DNA from 3 places in the Xanthobacter nonsaccharivorans genome. Region 2 is predicted to be linked to each of the others. Evidence: predicted binding sites of a transcription regulator. Region 2 holds the regulator's gene; each other region holds the start of a gene.

Region 1 (5,918 bases), 1.4 Mb from region 2:
GGACTACACCCGCGCTTTGTTCGCGGCCGCCTTCAATCTCGAGATCGCAGGCCAGGGAGTGGTTCGGCAGTGACGAAGAGGGATGTCCCCGAGGATCGCCCGGCCCGTGTGGACGTGGAAGGGCCGGAGCTGCTCGCCAACGGTTTCCGCCGCTACGAGCGTTATCACCTCGTCCTCCACCACGACGACGGCGCGCGCGACGTGCAGACCCGCGACATCGTCCGCGTGGGCGCGGTGGTGGGCGTGCTGGGATATGATCCCGAGCGCGAGCTGGTGGTGCTCATCCGCCAGTTCCGTCTCTCCACCCACCTGTCCCGCGACCGCGGCGCGCTGGTGGAGATCGTCGCGGGCATCGTCGAGGACGGCGAGAGCTATGAATCCACAGCCCTGCGGGAATGCGAGGAGGAGGCCGGCGTGCGGCCTCGCCAGCTGGTGCCCATGGTGCAGGTCGCCACATCCCCGGGGGTGAGCGACGAATATGCGGTGTTCTTTCTCGCCATCGTCGATGCAGGCGCGCTGCCGGAACGGGCGGGCCTCGCAGAGGAGGCGGAGACCATCCACCCCTTCGCGGTGACGCTCGACGAGGCGCTGGCGGCGGTCAACGCGGGGCGCGTCGTCAATGGCTACGTGGTCATCGCGCTGCAATGGCTGGCGCTGAACCTGAAGCGCCTGCCACAACTCCTCGCCGCCTCGACCGAGAAGGCCTGAGGCCGCCGTTTCGTCACGCGTGCGGGTCGAGCCGGGTGAGGTCGAAGGCGGCCACGTCCTTGAGCAGCTCCACGAAGGCACGGGAGCCGAACTCGGCCGCAGCCTCGCCCTTCAGCGCGGTGGCGCCGCGGGCGTCCCCCATGGCCCCGTCGTGGGAGAGGTCCTCCGCGAGCCAGCCGAAGCCCACCGGATGGTTGGCGCGCAGCCGCGCGAACTCGCTCTCCATGCCGATGGAATAAGGGGGGAACTCGCCCGCGTGGGTCATGTCCACCAGATCCGGGCGGAAGGCCAGCATCAGCGAGGTTTCGATTTCCCCGCCGTGGATGCCGTGGGCGCGCTCGTGGTCGGAGAACAGCCCCACCGGATAGCCGAAGCGGTGCATGGAGCAGGTGACGGCCAGCATGCGGTGCTCGATGCGCAGCGTGCGCGCCACCAGGTCGATCACCGGCACGTTGCCGCCATGGGTGTTCATGATGACGAGCCGCCGCACGCCGGCGCGGGCGAGGCTCCGGCCGATCTCCACCCAGGCCGCGATGGCCGTGGCGGGCGACAGGGTGAGCGTGCCGGCGAAGGTGATGTGCTCGTCCGACTTGCCCACCGCCTGCACGGGAAGGAAGGCCGCATCCACATCGCGCGGGACCATGGTGGAGATGCGCTCGATATAGCCCTTGGCGATGAGCAGGTCGGTGCCGAGCGGCAGGTGCGGCCCGTGCTGCTCCACCGCAGCGACGGGCAGGACGGCGACGAGGCGGCTCTTGTCGATGGCGGCGACGGCCGGTGAGGAAAGCTCTGCCCACTTGAGAAACACCGCCCGCTCCCCCTTTTTCGTCATGCTTTTGGCCGCCCGCGACCCTTCGTCCATGGGGCCGAACGGGTGCGCCAAGTCAAGGGGGCTCGTCCGGGTGTCCGCCAGCCCGGTGCCGGGCGTGCGTCGGGGCGCCGGCCGGAGGGGCGGCGTGGCCGGAAGAACAAACCCGGCCGACGACCCGCGCAGCGATTCGCGCGCCTTTTGTTTCGCCTCCGTTCCGCCGCATGGGGCGGCCATGTTCCAGTTCGGGACGGAACGAGGGCCGGGCGGGCACGGCCCGAACAGGGCGCGAACGAGGCCCTTCCAGCGATTCGCGCTGCTTTTGTTCGCGAAAGGTTCGCTCCGCCCCTTTCGTCCTGCCATTCCCGTCCCGATATGATACGGACCCTCCCGAACAACGAGCGGACCTGCGCGAGAGCCGATGGACGACGTGACCCAATGGGCCGTGCTGCCGCGTTCCGTGAGAGCGCGTGGCGTCAGCGCGGTCCTCGGCCCGACCAACACGGGCAAGACCCATCTCGCCATCGAGCGCATGCTGGGCCACGAGAGCGGCATCATCGGCCTGCCGCTGCGGCTTCTCGCGCGCGAGGTGTACCAGCGGATCGTCGAGCGGGTGGGCTCAGAGAAGGTCGCCCTCGTGACCGGCGAGGAGAAGATCAAGCCGCGGAATCCGCGCTACTGGGTGGCCACCGTGGAGGCCATGCCGCGCGACCTCGACGTGGCCTTCGTCGCCATCGACGAGATCCAGATCGCCACCGACCTCGACCGTGGCCATGTCTTCACCGACCGGATGCTGAACCGGCGCGGCCGGCATGAGACGCTGCTGCTCGGCTCGGCCACCATGCGCCCGCTGGTGGAGAAGCTGCTGCCGGGCGTGACCGTGGTGGTGCGCCCGCGCCTGTCCACCTTGACCTTCGCGGGGGAGCGGAAGATCTCCCGCCTGCCGCGCCGCTCCGCCATCGTCGCCTTCTCGGCGGAGGAGGTCTATTCCATCGCCGAGTTCATCCGCCGCCAGCGCGGCGGGGCGGCGGTGGTGATGGGGGCGCTTTCGCCCCGCACCCGCAATGCCCAGGTGGAGCTCTACCAGTCCGGCGACGTGGATTATCTGGTGGCCACCGACGCCATCGGCATGGGCCTCAACCTGGACGTGGACCACGTGGCCTTCGCCGCCGATCGCAAGTTCGACGGCTGGCAGTACAGGAAGCTCAACCCGTCCGAGATGGCGCAGATCGCGGGGCGCGCCGGCCGCGCGACGCGGGATGGCACCTTCGGCACCACCGGCCGCTGCCCGCCCTTCGAGGAGGAACTGGTGGAGCGGCTGGAGGAGCATGCGTTCGACACTGCGAAGGTGTTGCAATGGCGCAACGCCGTCCCGGATTTCCGCTCCGCGCCCGCTTTGCTCGCCAGCCTGTCCCAGCTTCCCAAGGAGGAGGGGCTGACCCGCGCGCCCACCGCCGACGATGTCGCCGTGCTCGAAATCATGAGCCGGGACATGGAGGTGACACGCCGCCTCGCCACGCCGCAGGATGTGGAAAGGCTGTGGGAGGTGTGTCAGGTTCCCGATTATCGCAAGGTGTCGCCGGGGGCCCATGCGGACCTCGTCAACACGCTTTTCGGGCATCTTTTCGGGGGTGGGCGGATCCCGGACGACTGGTTCGCGCGTCAAATCGCCTTGACCGATCGCCCAGAAGGCGACATCGACACGTTGTCGAACCGGATCGCGCAGGTGAGGACACTTACCTTCGTGGCCAACCGGCCCGACTGGCTCACGGATCCGGAGCACTGGCAAGGCGTCACGAGAGGGGTCGAAGACAAGCTGTCCGATGCACTGCACGAAAGGCTGGCCCAGCGTTTCGTGGATCGGCGGACCAGCGTGCTCATGCGACGCCTGCGAGAGAACACGATGCTCGAAACTGATATCAGCAAGACCGGTGACGTTACCGTTGAAGGCCATGTCATCGGCCATCTCCATGGCTTCCAGTTCGCCCCGGACCCGGCGGCGGGCGGGGAGGAGGCGAAGGCCCTGCGCGCCGCCGCCCAGAAGGCGCTCGCGGGCGAGATCGAGCAGCGCGCCCAGCGTCTCGCCCAGGCGGTGGACGAGGCCTTCGTGCTCACCTTCGACGGCACCATCCGCTGGACCGGCGAGGCCGTGGCCAAGCTCATCCCCGGCGACGAGGTCCTGAAGCCGCGCTTCAAGATCATCGCCGACGAGCATCTCACCGGCGCCGCCCGCGACCAGGTGGACGCGCGCATCGCCCTGTGGGTCTCCGCCCACATCGAGAAGCTGCTCGGCTCGCTGACCAAGCTCGGCACGGCGGAGGACATCACCGGCATTGCCCGCGGCATTGCCTTCCAGATCGTCGAGAGCCTCGGCGTGCTGGAGCGCGCCCGCGTCGCGGACGAGGTGAAGGGCCTCGACCAGGCGGCCCGTGCGACGCTGCGCGGCTATGGCGTGCGCTTCGGCGCCCATCACATCTACCTGCCGGCACTGCTGAAGCCCGCCCCGCGCTCGCTCGCGGCCGAGCTCTACGCGCTGAAGCATGGCGGCCTCGCCCAGAAGGGACTCGACGAGCTGCCGCACCTGGCGGCCTCGGGCCGCACCTCCATCCCCGTGGATCACGAGATCCAGAAGGGCCTCTACCGGGCCGTGGGCTTCCGCGTGTGCGGCGAGCGCGCGGTGCGCGTGGACATTCTGGAGCGCCTCGCCGACCTCATCCGCCCGGCGCTGGCCTGGCGGCCCAATTCGCCCGGGCCGAAGCCCGCGGGTGCTGTGGACGGGCGCGGCTTCACCGTGACCGTGGGCATGACCTCGCTGGCCGGCTGCTCGGGAGAGGATTTCGCCTCCATCCTGAAGTCGCTGGGCTACCGCATGGAGCGCCGCGCGGCCCCGCCGCCGGAGCCCGAGGCGCCCGTCGCCGCGCCCGCGCCGGTGGAACTGGCGCCCCTGCCGGAAGGCGCCATCGAGGCCGACCTGCTGTTCGACGCCCCCGCCGAGCCCGTTGCCGCCGAGCCGGCGCCGGTGGAGGCGCCCGTCCTCGAATCCGACGCGGCTCCGGAGGCTATCCCCGAATCGCAGGCCGCCCACGACGACGCGCCCGAGGAGGCTGACGCGGTCGTCGCCGACGAGATGGAGGCGGAGGCCACCATCGCCGCCGTCGAGGAGACGGGTGATCCCACCGCCGCGGAAGTCGCCGCCGAGGTGGACGCGCCCGCCGCTCCCGGTGGCCCCGAGGCCGTGGAGGGTGCCCCTGCCGAGCCCGAGATGATCGAGGTGTGGCGTCCCGGCCGTCCGCCGGGCGCGCCGCGCCGCGAGCGGCCCCATGGCGAGCGCTCCCACGGGGATCGTCCGCAGGGCGAAGGCCGCCGCTTCGGCGACCGCAAGGAGGGCGAGCGCCATGGCGGCGGCAAGGACGGGGAGCGCCGTGGCGATCGCCCCGGCGGCCGTCCGCCCCATCGCCGGCCCGACCAGGCGCCCGCCGAGGCCGGCGCCGCCGGTGCCGAGGCCGAGCGCGGGCCGCGTCCCCCGCGCGGGGACCGTCCGCCCTTCCGCGGTCCGCGGGAAGGTGGCGGCAACCGGCCGCAGGGTGGCCAGGAGCACCGTCCCGCCCATCAGGACCGCCGGCGCGACAAGCCTGCGGATCCCGACAGCCCCTTCGCCGCCCTCGCCGCCCTGAAGGCGCGCATGGAGGCGGAGAAGAAGGGCAGCTGACCGGTGGCCGATCCGGCGGAACGGCAGAGGCTCGACCGCTGGATCTGGCATGCCCGGGTGGTCCGCACGCGGGAGGCCGCGGCGGACCTCGTGCGTGCCGGCCATGTGCGAATCGACGGCGCGCGGGTGACCAGCCCGGCGCATGCGGTGAAGCCGGGGCAGGTGCTGACCATCGCGCTGGACCAGCGGGTGCGCGTTCTGCGCGTCGTCGGCTTTTCGGAGCGGCGCGGGGGTGCTACATCAGCCAGCGTGCTTTATAATGAAATAACAGAAAGTTGACGCATAATTGGCGCCGCGTCTTTGCGCGCGCTTGCGTCGGACGTGCGGGTGCGCTACCCGAGCGCCTCGAAAGGGATCTTCCATGACTTACGTCGTCACCGAGAACTGCATCCGCTGCAAGTACATGGACTGTGTGTCCGTGTGCCCGGTGGACTGCTTCTACGAGGGCGCGAACATGCTCGTCATCCATCCCGACGAGTGCATCGATTGCGGGGTCTGCGAGCCGGAGTGCCCGGCCGAGGCCATCAAGCCCGATGCCGAGCCGGGGCTGGAGAAGTGGCTCGCGCTCAATGCCGAATACGCCAAGACCTGGCCCAACATCACCCTGAAGCGTGACCCGCCGGCCGACGCCAAGGAGTGGGATGGCAAGCCCGGCAAGGAAGGCCTGTTCGACCCCGAACCCGGCCAGGGCGA
Region 2 (5,918 bases):
ATCGCGAGAACCGTCCCTGGCCGTGGCGCTGCTGGTGACGGCGGCCCTGGCGGTTGCGGCGGGATTTGCCCGGGCGCGGCCCTTCGCCTTCGGCGCGCTGGTGGCCATGGGCGCCGTCGCCGCCGGATTCACCACCGGCGCGGCGCGCACCGCGTGGGTGGACCATGCCGCCATCTCGACCCCGCCCAAGGGGCCGGTGCGCCTCTCGGGCTACGTGGAGAAGGTGGAGCATCGCGCCAACGGCGACCGCATGCTGCTGCGGCTCGATCCGGGGCCCATCCGCGGGCTCGATCCCGTGCCGGAGGTGGTGCGCCTCAGCCTGCGGCGGGGGTGGGCTCCGCCGGTGGGCACCCATGTGACGCAGCTCGCGCAACTCCTGCCGCCCCTCGGGCCCGCCATGCCCGGCGCGCACGATTTCGGCCGCGTCCCCTGGTTCAGGGGAATCGGCGGAGTGGGGTTCGGCTTCGGCCGGCCAAAGCCGGCGGCGGCGGCCGAGCCACCCGCCCCGGTACGCCTCGCCATGCTGGTGGATCAGGTGCGATCCGGCCTTGCCGAGCGCATCCGCGCCTCGCTTTCCGGAACGGCGGCGGAGATCGCCATCGCGCTCGTGGCCGGCGACCGCTCCGCCATCCCACCCCAGGTGGAGGAGAGCATGCGGGTGTCAGGGCTCACCCACATCCTCTCCATCTCCGGCCTGCACATGGCGCTGGTGGCGGGCACGCTGTTCGCGCTGGTGCGGGCGGGGCTCGCCCTCGTACCGGGGCTGGCCTTGCGCCTGCCCATCAAGTCCGTGGCCGCGGTGATCGCATTGGCCGGCAGCGCGGCCTATCTTGCCTTGTCCGGCAACGACACGCCGGCACAGCGCTCCTTCGTAATGACGGCGCTGGTGCTGGGAGGCGTGCTGGTGGGGCGGCCCGCGCTCACCTTGCGCACGGTGGCGGTGGCGGCGGTGGTGGTGCTGGCGCTGACCCCGGAAGCGGCGCTCGACCCGGGCACGCAGATGTCGTTCGCCGCCACCCTCGCTCTCGTCGCCGCCTACGAGCGGCTGCGGCCCCTGCGCGCGATACCGCGGCCGGACGGAATCGCCGGGCAGGTAACCACATGGCTCGTGCTGCTGGTGGGCGGCACGGCCCTGACCTCGCTGGTGGCGGGCCTTGCGACCGCGCCTTATGCGATCTTCCATTTTCAGCGCGTGGCGCCCTACGGCCTGCTCGCCAATCTCGCGGCCATGCCGGCGGTGTCCTTCCTGGTGATGCCGTTCGGCCTCGTCGGCGTGTTGCTGATCCCCTTCGGCTGGGACCATCTGGCCTGGCCGGTGATGGGCCTCGGCATCGACATCATGGTGGAGGTCTCGGATCGAATCGCGGCCCTGCCCGGGGCCGACATCCGCGTGGATGCGGTGAGCCCGGCCACCCTGGCCGCCCTCAGCCTCGCCTTGGTGATGTTCTGCCTCCTGCGCGGCGTGCTCGCGCTCGGAGCCGCCGTGCCCCTCGGCCTCGCGCTGGCCTTCGCCGGCCCGCCACCTCGTCCGGACATATTGGTGGCGCCCGATGCGCAGACGGTGGCGATCCGCGGCCCGGACGGGCGCCTGTCGGTGCTTGGCGGGCGCAGCCAGCGGCTGGTCGTGGAGCAGTGGCTGACGCGCGAGGGGGATCGCCGCCCGGCGGGAAGCAAGGGACTGGACCAGGCCTTCACCTGCGATCCCCTCGGCTGCACCGCACCCTTGCCGGGCGGCGGGACCATCGCCGTGTCACGTCAGGCGGAAAGCCTGGAGGCGGACTGCCTGGAGGCGCGGATCATCGTCAGCCGCGATCCGCCGCCCCGCACCTGCCCCGCCCGCGTGCTCACGCCGGACCGGCTGGTGCGATCGGGCACCATCGCCTTCTTCTTCACGGACGGAAAGCTGAGAGAGGAACCCACCCGACGTCCCCATGTGGATCGTCCCTGGATGCCCCGTCTGCCGCCCCTTCCGCCCGAACCTGAGCCGGGAGCCGCGGAGGACGCCGCTGCCGACGCGGCTTCCGAATGAGCCCGAAGCCACGGCTCGCCTCTCACCGAGGGATGAAGCTGGGGTGAGGAGCGTATGCCTTGCGAGCCGGCACCCCCGTTGAGCATGAAGCGCCGCCGCCCCTCACCCCGTCCCGGCCTCCCGGCCGCCAGCCGGGAGAAATCCTTGCCCTGCGCTCTCAGTAGCGCCGCATCAGACCGATGAGCCGGCCCTGGATGCGCACCCGGTCGGGCCCGAAGATCCGCGTCTCATAGGCGGGGTTGGCCGCCTCGAGGGCGATGGAGGCGCCCTTCTTGCGCAGGCGCTTCAAGGTGGCTTCCTCGTCGTCCACGAGGGCGACCACGATATCCCCGGTATCGGCCGTGTCGCACTTGCGGATCAGCACCGTGTCGCCGTCGAGGATGCCGGCCTCGATCATGCTGTCACCGCGCACTTCGAGAGCGAAGTGCTCGCCGGTGCCCAGCATCTCGGGCGGAATGTTCAGCGTGTGGCTGCGGGTCTGGATGGCGGAGATGGGCGAGCCGGCGGCGATCCGGCCCATGACGGGCACCGCGACGGGGTGGGTTCCGTCGTCATCGTCCATCACCGGCCGCACCTTGCCCAGGCTGCCCTCGATCACGGCCGGGGAGAAGCCACGGCTCGCGGCCTGGGCGGAGGCGAGGCCGGGGGCCACGCTGTCCGGCAGGCGGACCACCTCCAGGGCGCGGGCGCGGTTCGGCAGGCGACGGATGAAGCCGCGCTCCTCCAGGGCGGTGATCAGGCGGTGGATGCCAGACTTCGAGCGCAGGTCCAGCGCTTCCTTCATCTCGTCGAAGGAAGGGGGAACGCCGGTTTCCTTCAGCCGCTCGTGAATGAAGCGAAGCAGGTCGTATTGCTTGCGCGTCAGCATTCCATCGCCCCCGTGATTGCCCCCCGGCCGCCGTCCGGCGGCGCGGGCCGCGCCTGTTTCACCCTGGCACGCCCACCGCGGGCGATGCGAAACAAATCATGAACAGTTCTTATCTGTTCCTTTTGTGTTCCGCAAGTGGTGAAGGCGGGGTTAAAGCCGGATCAATCCTCGAACGGAATGATCTCGCACGGGTCGCCAGCCTTTGCCGCCGGGGCGAAGGGAGCGCGGATGAGGAGGCAGTCTGCGGCCGCCAGCACGCTCAGCATGGCGCTGTCCTGCGAGGCGAAGGGCGTCACGTGCACGGAGCCGTCGGCGTGGCGCTCCATCCGCGCGCGCATGAAGTCGCGGCGGGCGTCGTTCGCCGCCACCTCCACCGCGAGGCGGGCCGGGGCGGTGAGCGGACCCGGAACGCCATCTCCCTGCAGGGCCCGGACCAGCGGCATCAGGAACACCATGGCGCACACGTGGGAGGACACCGGATTGCCCGGCAGGCCCAGCACCCGCACGCCGGCCTTGCGGCCATACATGAGCGGCTTGCCGGGCCGCAGCGCGATCTTGTGCACCGAGAGGTCCACCCCCTCCGCCCGCAGCGCCGGGGCCATCAGGTCGTGGTCGCCCACCGAGGCGCCGCCGGAGGAGACCAGGAGATCGAACTCGCCGGAGAGCGCCCGCGCCACCACGGCGCGGATGGCGGCAAGGTCGTCGCCCACCAGGCCGAGATCCGTCACCTCGGCCCCGGCGCGGCGGGCCAGCGCCGCGAGGCCGAAGGCGTTGGAGACGACGATCTCGCTGTCCTTGCCGGTGCCCTGGCCCGGCAGCACCAGTTCGTCGCCCGTCTGGATGAGCGCCACCCGCGGGCGGCGGGACACCGGAACGGTCGCATGGTCCATGGCGGCGGCGAGCATGATGTCGCGGCCGGAGAGGCGGCGCCCGGCCTTGAGGCCCGGCATGCCGGCGCTGAAATCGCAGCCCTTCAGCCGCACGTTGCGCAAGGCAGCGGTGGGGGCGGTGGTGGTGACCCTGTCGCCGTCGCGGCTGGTGTTCTCCTGGATCACCACCGTGTCGGCGCCCTCGGGCACCACCGCGCCGGTGAAGATGCGCACGGCTTCGCCCGCGCCCACGCTGCCCGAGAAGGGCCGGCCGGCGGCCGATTCGCCGATGACGGTGAGGTGCGCCGGCGTCTGGGCGATGTCGGCGCCGCGCACCGCATAGCCGTCCATGGCCGACATGTCCGCGGGCGGCTGGGTGCGGCGGGCGGGCAGATCCTGCGCGAGCACGCGGCCCGCCGCAGCCGCGACCGGCACGTCCTCGCTGCCCAGCGCAGAAACCTCACCGATAACGAGGCCGACGGCCTCCTCGACGCTCATCAGCGCCATCCTGCGCCTCCCGCTGTCGCGCTTCGTCCCATGGAATGCCCCGCCGTTTCAGTCCATCGGCGGTTCGGCGCGGAAATGCCCGCTGCGGCCGCCGGATTTCTCCAGCAGCCGGATGCCTTCAATCCGCATGCCACGATCGACCGCCTTCGCCATGTCGTAGATGGTGAGGCAGGCGACGGAAACGGCGGTCAGCGCCTCCATCTCCACTCCGGTCTGGCCCGTGACCTTGGCGCGGGCGGTGACATGGAGGCCGGGCAAGGCGGGATCGGGCGCGATCTCCACTTCCACTTTAGTGAGCAGAAGCGGATGGCAGAGCGGAATCAGCTCATGGGTGCGCTTGGCGCCCATGATGCCGGCGAGCCGCGCGGCGGCCAGCACATCGCCCTTCTTGGCGTTGCCGGAAAGGATCAGCTCGAGCGTTGCCGGCGCCATGGCGACGCGGCCTTCCGCCAGCGCCTCGCGGCTGGTGGAGGGCTTGTCGGTGACGTCCACCATGCGGGCGGCGCCCTCGGCGTCGATGTGGGTCAGGCTGGCCATGGCCGATGATGGGTTCCGGAATCGTCCCTGTCGTCGCCGGGGAAGATGGCGGGCGGGGCGGGTCCTGTCCACCACCGGCGCGGAAAAGGTCCTTCCTTCATAGCGCGAGGGTGGCGCCGCCGCGCGACGGGCGCGGCGGCGGGCTCCCGGCCGAAGCGGCGGTGCGCCTCAGCGCAGGCGCGTCCACACCTGTGTCTTGCACAGCGGCACCACCACGCAGCCGCGCAGCTTCAGCGTGTCGTCGCCATCAAGGGTGATGGTGCCGGAATAGGTCTTGCCATCCTCGGCATTGTAGATGCTGCCGCCCGACCACTCCTTCGGTCCGCCGGAGAAGCCGGTGAGGATGGTGAGGCCCTTCAGGGCCCGCGCGCGCAGGCCGGCGTTGGAATTGTTCACGTCCTTGAGGTTGGGATCGGCCTTCAGCCCCTCGGAGGAAAGGAGGCGGCCGCACAGGCTGGCGCCGCACTTGAAGATCTCCACCTGCCCGCTGCGGGTGGGTGTCTGCCACAGGCCCGTGGGCTCGGCCGCGAGGGCAGGGGTGGCGAGCAGGGACGCGGCAAGGACAGGGGCGGCGACAAGCGAGCCGAGAGCAAGGGCGGCGCGGCGGCGATGGCTCATGGGTTTCCTCCTGGTGCGCAGCCATTCTGCGGGCTGCATCACGCATTAAGGCGGAAACTCCCCTATACGGCAACTATCAATCGTATTCGAGCGAGCGACGCACCGCAGCGCGGGGAGGGCGCTTCAGCCGCCCAGCAGCTTGCAGGTGGCGGAGGCGACATCCTCCTGCCGCATGAGGCTCTCGCCCACCAGGATGGTGCCGATGCCCACCAGCGCAAGGCGCAGCACATCCTGCGTGGTGAAGATGCCGCTCTCGCCGATGGTGATGCGGTCCTTCGGCACGCGGGGTGCCAGCCGCTCGGAGGTCTCGAGCGAGGTCTCGAAGGTGCGCAGGTTGCGGTTGTTGATGCCGATGAGCTTACAGGGCAGCGCCAGCGCGCGGTCCAGCTCGGCATCGTCATGCACCTCGACGATGGCGTCCATGCCGTAGGCGGCGGCGGCGTCCGCGAGGTCGCGGGCAAGCGCGTCGTCCACCCCGGCCATGATGATG
Region 3 (5,918 bases), 250 kb from region 2:
AGGATGAACTGCTCCAGGGCGCTCATCTGGGCATAGCGCTCCTGGCTGAGCTGGCCGGATCCGCTTGCCCCCTCCTCCTGCTCCACCTCGGCCGTTTCGCCCGCCTCCCCGCGCAGCGCGCGGCGCATCTTGATATAGGCGAGGCGTTCCTCGGCATTGGCCTCCACATGGCGGATGATGGCCATGGAAATGATGCTGTCGCCCTCTTCCAGGCGAATGCCACGCACGCCCACGCTGTCGCGCCCCTTGAAGACGCGCACGTCGGTGACCGGGAAGCGGATGCAGGCGCCGGCCGCCGTCGTGAGCAGCACGTCGTCCTCCTCCGTGCACAGACCCACATCGGCAATGGACTCGCCGTCGGCGAGCTTCATGGCGATCTTGCCGTTGCGGTTCACCTGCTGGAAGTCGGTCAAGGCGTTGCGCCGCACCGTGCCGCCCGTGGTGGCGAACATGATTTGCAGGCGATCGTTCGCCCCATCGTCCTCCGGCAGCAGGACCACGGAAGTGATGCGCTCGTCGCTCTCCAGCGGCAGGATGTTGATGAGCGCCTTGCCGCGGGCTTGCGGCGCCGCCAGCGGCAGGCGCCACACCTTCAATTTGTAGACCTGCCCCTTGGAGGAGAAGAACAGGACCGGCGCGTGGGTGGAGGCCACGAACAGGCGGGTGACGAAATCCTCGTCGCGCGTCTGCATGGCCGAACGGCCCTTGCCGCCGCGCCGCTGCGCCCGGTAGGTGGAGAGCGGCACGCGCTTGATGTAGCCGGCATGGGAGACGGTGACCACCATCTCCTCGCGCTGGATGAGGTCCTCGTCCTCCAGGTCGCCGAAGCCCTCGACGATCTCGGTGCGGCGCGGTGTGCCGAACTCGGCCTTGATGGCCAGCAGCTCGTCGCGAATGATAGCCCGCATGCGCGCGCGGCTGGCGAGGATTTCCAGATAGTCGGCGATCTCTGCGGCAAGCTTGTCCAGCTCGTCGGCAACCTCGTCCCGGCCCAGGGCGGTCAGGCGCTGCAGGCGCAGGTCCAGGATGGCGCGAGCCTGCACCTCGGAGAGGCGGTAGGTGCCGTCGTCCTGCAGCTTGTGGCGCGGATCGGCGATGAGGGCGATGAGCGGCGCCATGTCTTTCGCCGGCCAGTCGCGGCCCATCAGCGCCTCGCGGGCGCTCGCCGGGTCCGGCGCGGTGCGGATGAGGCGGATCACCTCGTCGATGTTGGCGACCGCAATGGCGAGGCCCACCAACACATGGGCGCGGTCACGCGCCTTGCGCAGCAGGAATTTGGTTCGCCGACTTACAACCTCCTCGCGGAAAGCGATGAAGGCGGTGAGGATGTCGTGCAGCGCCAGCAGCCCCGGCTTGCCGCCGGAAAGCGCCACCATGTTGACGCCGAACGAGGTCTGCAACAGGGTCAGCCGGTAAAGGTTGTTCAGCACCACGTCGGCTTGCGCGTCGCGCTTGATCTCGATCACCACGCGCATGCCGTCGCGATCGCTCTCGTCGCGGATCTCGGCGATGCCCTCGACCCGCTTGTCCCGCACCAGCTCGGCGATCTTCTCGATCATCGTCGCCTTGTTCACCTGATAGGGAATCTCGGTGACAATGAGCGCCTCGCGCTCCTTGCGGATGGTCTCGATAGACACCTTCGCCCGCATCAGCACGGAGCCGCGGCCGGTGAGATAGGCCTGGCGGATGCCGGTGCGACCGAGGATCAGCGCGCCGGTGGGAAAGTCCGGGCCGGGCAGCAGGTCGAGCAGCGCCTCGGGCCCCAGCGTCGGGTCGTCCAGCAGCGCGACGGTGGTGTCGATGATCTCGCCGAGATTATGGGGCGGGATGTTGGTGGCCATGCCCACCGCGATGCCGCCGGCCCCGTTCACCAGAAGGTTCGGGAACTTGGCCGGAAGAACCACGGGCTCCCGCTCGGAGCTGTCGTAATTCTCCTGGAAGTCGACGGTTTCCTTGTCGAGGTCGTCGAGCAGCGCGCCCGTCACCTTCTCGAGGCGGACTTCCGTGTATCGCATGGCGGCCGGGGCGTCGCCGTCCACCGAGCCGAAATTGCCCTGGCCGTCCACCAGCGGCAGCCGCATGGCAAAGGTCTGGGCCATGCGGACCAGCGCGTCGTAGACCGACTGGTCGCCATGCGGATGGTATTTACCGATCACATCGCCAACCACACGGGCCGACTTGCGGTACTGCTTGTTCCACTCGTACCCGTTCTCGTGCATGGAGAACAGGATGCGCCGATGCACGGGCTTGAGGCCGTCGCGCACGTCGGGCAGCGCCCGCGCGACGATGACGCTCATCGCATAGTCGAGGTAGGAGCGGGACAGCTCCTCCGTGATGGAAACGGGCCTGATGTCGGACGGCTGCTCGCCGCCGGGCTTCGGCGTCTCGTGATCGGCCAAAAGTCAGTACTCGCCTGATGAAACGGAATAATTCCTTCTAGCCGATTCACCCGTGCGACGCCAGCGAAACACATGCGCCGCATCGAAATTTTATCTATCTATTTCAAGCACTTACACCAGCCCACGAAAGGCGCATGCGGATATTCTGGCCGTTTTGCGACAAAGCCACCCCACAGGCGCGGGAACAGCCCACGCCTGTGGGCCGCCCCAGCCCATGGAAAACCACCGCCGAGCACCGGAACGCCGGCGCCCCGCCATACGCCGATGGCGCGTCAGAACGGGATTTCGTCGTCGAGATCGCTGCTCACCGGGCGCCCCCCGCCGGAGCCGGAACCGCCGCCCGAAGACGGGCCGGAGCGTCGGCCGCCGCCGGAACCGCCGCCATAGCCACCGCCCCCGCCCATGGGGCTGGAGGAACCGAAGTCCGCCCCGCCGCCATACTCATCTCCGCCGCCCGCACCGGCACCCTCGCCCCGCCCGTCGAGCAGCGTCAGCTCCCCACGGTAAGGACGCAGCACCACCTCGGTGGTGTACACGTCGCGCCCGTCCTTTTCGTACTTGCGCGTCTCAAGCTGGCCCTCGATGTAGACTTTGGATCCCTTCTTCAGGAAACGCTCGGCAACACCGATGAGGTTCTCGTTGTAGATCGAGATCTGGTGCCACTCGGTGCGGTCCTTGCGCTCCCCGGTCGCCTTGTCGCGCCAGCTTTCAGAAGTCGCGATGCGCAAGTTGCATACGCGCCCGCCGCTCTGGAACGCCCTGACCTCCGGATCACGGCCGAGATTGCCGATCAGGATCACCTTGTTGACGCTGCCGGCCATCCCGCTCTCCCGCTGCCTGCCGTCCGATCATCGGATCGCACCCTACCGCCCTCGCCGCGGCATTTAAGCCCCCGTCCGGACTTTATCCCCATGTGAACCACGAAAGCGCGGGGCGCCCCACCACCAAGGGCTGCAACTCCGCAGCCACCATCGACGCCGCGATTGTTCACGTTGTGTTCTTATCCATCTTCATTCGGGGAGGCAAGAGGAAAAGATTGAGTCCCTCGGCTGTCTTTTTGCTTGGCGATGGCGCAAGGTTCCGGATATGTTCTCTACCGCATTGCACACGGCTCCCTACATTCGGGTCATGAGAGGGAGCGGATGCGAAGCGCTGCCACCAGATCTTGCCGTCGAGGGCACCGCAAGCGTTGGTTCTCAATCGAGCGAAACGGGGCGTGTTGCCAGTCACGCTTCGCCTTTGCGAGGTCTCGCGCATGGAAGGCCTGCTGCGCCCGGCAGCCATCCATCAGGGTGACTTCGCCGTATTTGTATCCATGTTCGCAACCGTCGCCGGCACGCTCCCCATGCCGGGGGCGGCTTCCCTTCTGCCCTGATTGACGGGCGCCGGACGGCGCCAGCGGAATTCCATGTCTGATCGCGCCTTTCCTCCGCGGCCGGCCGCCGCGCCCGAGACTGCTCCCCGCCGCGACGCGCGCACCCTTTCCGTGCGCGGAGCGCGCGAGCACAATTTGAAAAATGTGGATCTGGAGATCCCGCGCGACAGCCTGGTGGTCTTCACGGGATTGTCCGGCTCGGGCAAGAGCTCTCTCGCCTTCGACACCATCTATGCGGAAGGCCAGCGGCGCTATGTGGAAAGCCTTTCGGCCTACGCCCGGCAATTTCTGGAGATGATGCAGAAGCCGGACGTGGACCAGATCGACGGCCTCTCGCCGGCTATCTCCATCGAGCAGAAGACCACCTCGAAGAACCCGCGCTCCACCGTGGGCACCGTCACCGAGATCTACGACTACATGCGCCTGTTGTGGGCGCGGACGGGCATTCCCTATTCGCCTGCCACGGGCCTGCCCATCGAGAGCCAGACCGTCTCGCAGATGGTGGACCGCACGCTGGCCCTGCCGGAGGGCACGCGTCTCTACATCCTCGCGCCCGTGGTGCGCGGACGCAAAGGCGAGTACCGCAAGGAACTCGCCGATTGGATGAAGAAGGGCTTCCAGCGGGTGAAGGTGGACGGCACCTTCCACGAGATCGCCGAGGCGCCCACCCTCGACAAGAAGTTCAAGCACGACATCGACGTGGTGGTGGACCGCATCGTCGTGCGTGCCGACCTTGCTACCCGCCTCGCCGACAGCTTCGAGACTGCCCTGGGGCTCGCCGACGGCATCGCGGTGGCCGAATTCGCCGATGAGAAGGACGAAACGGGCGCCCCCCGCCGCATCCTGTTCTCGGAGAAGTTCGCCTGCCCGGTCTCCGGCTTCACGATCCCCGAGATCGAGCCGCGGCTGTTTTCCTTCAACAATCCGTTCGGCGCCTGCCCGGCCTGCGACGGCCTCGGCGTGGAACAGACCATCGACCCTGACCTGGTGGTGCCGGACAAGGCGCGCTCCCTCAAGCAGGGCGCCATCGCCCCCTGGGCCAAGTCCACCTCCCCTTACTACGGGCAGACGCTGGACGCGCTGGCGAAGCACTATCATTTCAAGCTGAACGTGCCGTTCGCCGACCTGCCGGAACAGGCCAGGGAAGTGCTGCTCTTCGGCTCGGGCGAGGAGAAGATCACCTTCGCCTATGACGACGGCATGCGCGCCTACGAAACGTCGAAGACCTTCGAGGGCGTGGTGCGCAATCTCGACCGCCGCTGGCGTGAGACCGACAGCGACTGGGCGCGCGAGGAGATCTCCAAGTATTTCTCCACCGTTCCGTGCAAAGCCTGCGGGGGATACCGGCTGAAGCCGGAAGCCCTCGCCGTGAAGGTGGCGGGCCAGCACATCGGCGCGGTGGGCGAGCTTTCCGTCAAGCGCGCCGCGGACTGGTTCGAGGCGCTGCCCACGCAGCTTTCCGACAAGCAGAACGAGATTGCCGGGCGGATCCTGAAGGAGATCCGCGAGCGGCTGAAGTTCCTGCTCGACGTGGGGCTGGAATATCTCACGCTGGCGCGCGCCTCGGGCACCCTCTCCGGCGGCGAGAGCCAGCGCATCCGCCTCGCCTCGCAGATCGGCTCGGGCCTCACGGGAGTGCTCTATGTGCTCGACGAGCCCTCCATCGGCCTGCACCAGCGCGACAATGCGCGCCTGCTGGAGACACTCAAGCACCTGCGCGACCTGGGCAATACCGTCATCGTGGTGGAGCACGACGAGGACGCCATCCTCGCCGCCGACTATGTGGTCGACGTGGGCCCGGGCGCCGGCATCCACGGCGGGCGCATCGTGGCGCAGGGCACGCCGGCGGAGATCCTGGCCAACCCCAGGTCGCTCACAGGCAAATACCTTACCGGCGCGCTTTCCGTGGGTGTGCCGGCACGGCGCAAGCCCAACCCCAAGCGGATGCTCAAGCTCTCGGGCGCGCGCGGCAACAACCTCAAGAATGTCACGGCCGAGATCCCGCTCGGCCTCTTCACCTGCATCACCGGCGTGTCCGGCGGCGGCAAGTCCACGCTGCTCCTCGACACGCTCTACAAGGCGGTGGCGCGCCGGCTGAACGGGGCCTCGGAGGCCCCGGCCCCCTTCGACAAGCTGGAGGGGCT

What was found. Region 2 encodes LexA, which represses DNA repair genes until DNA is damaged. Its sites were predicted from a motif close to TGTTCNNNNTGTGTTCNG; they were not measured.
Region 1: V5F59_RS04715 (helicase-related protein) is a predicted target of LexA. The motif match lies at 1,794-1,811, and genes of this name have one in related genera.
Region 3: ssb (single-stranded DNA-binding protein) is a predicted target of LexA. The motif match lies at 3,384-3,401, and genes of this name have one in related genera.

What each region holds. Positions count from the first base shown of each region.
Region 1 is NZ_CM195526.1:1,034,096-1,040,013, forward strand. It holds gene V5F59_RS04700 (ABC transporter ATP-binding protein) at 1-73, shown strand, start outside; gene V5F59_RS04705 (NUDIX domain-containing protein) at 70-708, shown strand; gene V5F59_RS04710 (creatininase family protein) at 722-1,540, opposite strand; gene V5F59_RS04715 (helicase-related protein) at 1,938-5,225, shown strand; gene V5F59_RS04720 (RNA-binding S4 domain-containing protein) at 5,229-5,504, shown strand; gene fdxA (ferredoxin FdxA) at 5,587-5,918, shown strand, end outside.
Region 2 is NZ_CM195526.1:2,477,574-2,483,491, forward strand. It holds gene V5F59_RS11405 (ComEC/Rec2 family competence protein) at 1-2,029, shown strand, start outside; gene lexA (transcriptional repressor LexA) at 2,187-2,897, opposite strand; gene V5F59_RS11415 (molybdopterin molybdotransferase MoeA) at 3,059-4,273, opposite strand; gene moaC (cyclic pyranopterin monophosphate synthase MoaC) at 4,322-4,810, opposite strand; gene V5F59_RS11425 (DUF2147 domain-containing protein) at 4,979-5,428, opposite strand; gene trpC (indole-3-glycerol phosphate synthase TrpC) at 5,552-5,918, opposite strand, start outside.
Region 3 is NZ_CM195526.1:2,725,622-2,731,539, forward strand. It holds gene gyrA (DNA gyrase subunit A) at 1-2,399, opposite strand, end outside; gene ssb (single-stranded DNA-binding protein) at 2,672-3,220, opposite strand; gene uvrA (excinuclease ABC subunit UvrA) at 3,808-5,918, shown strand, end outside.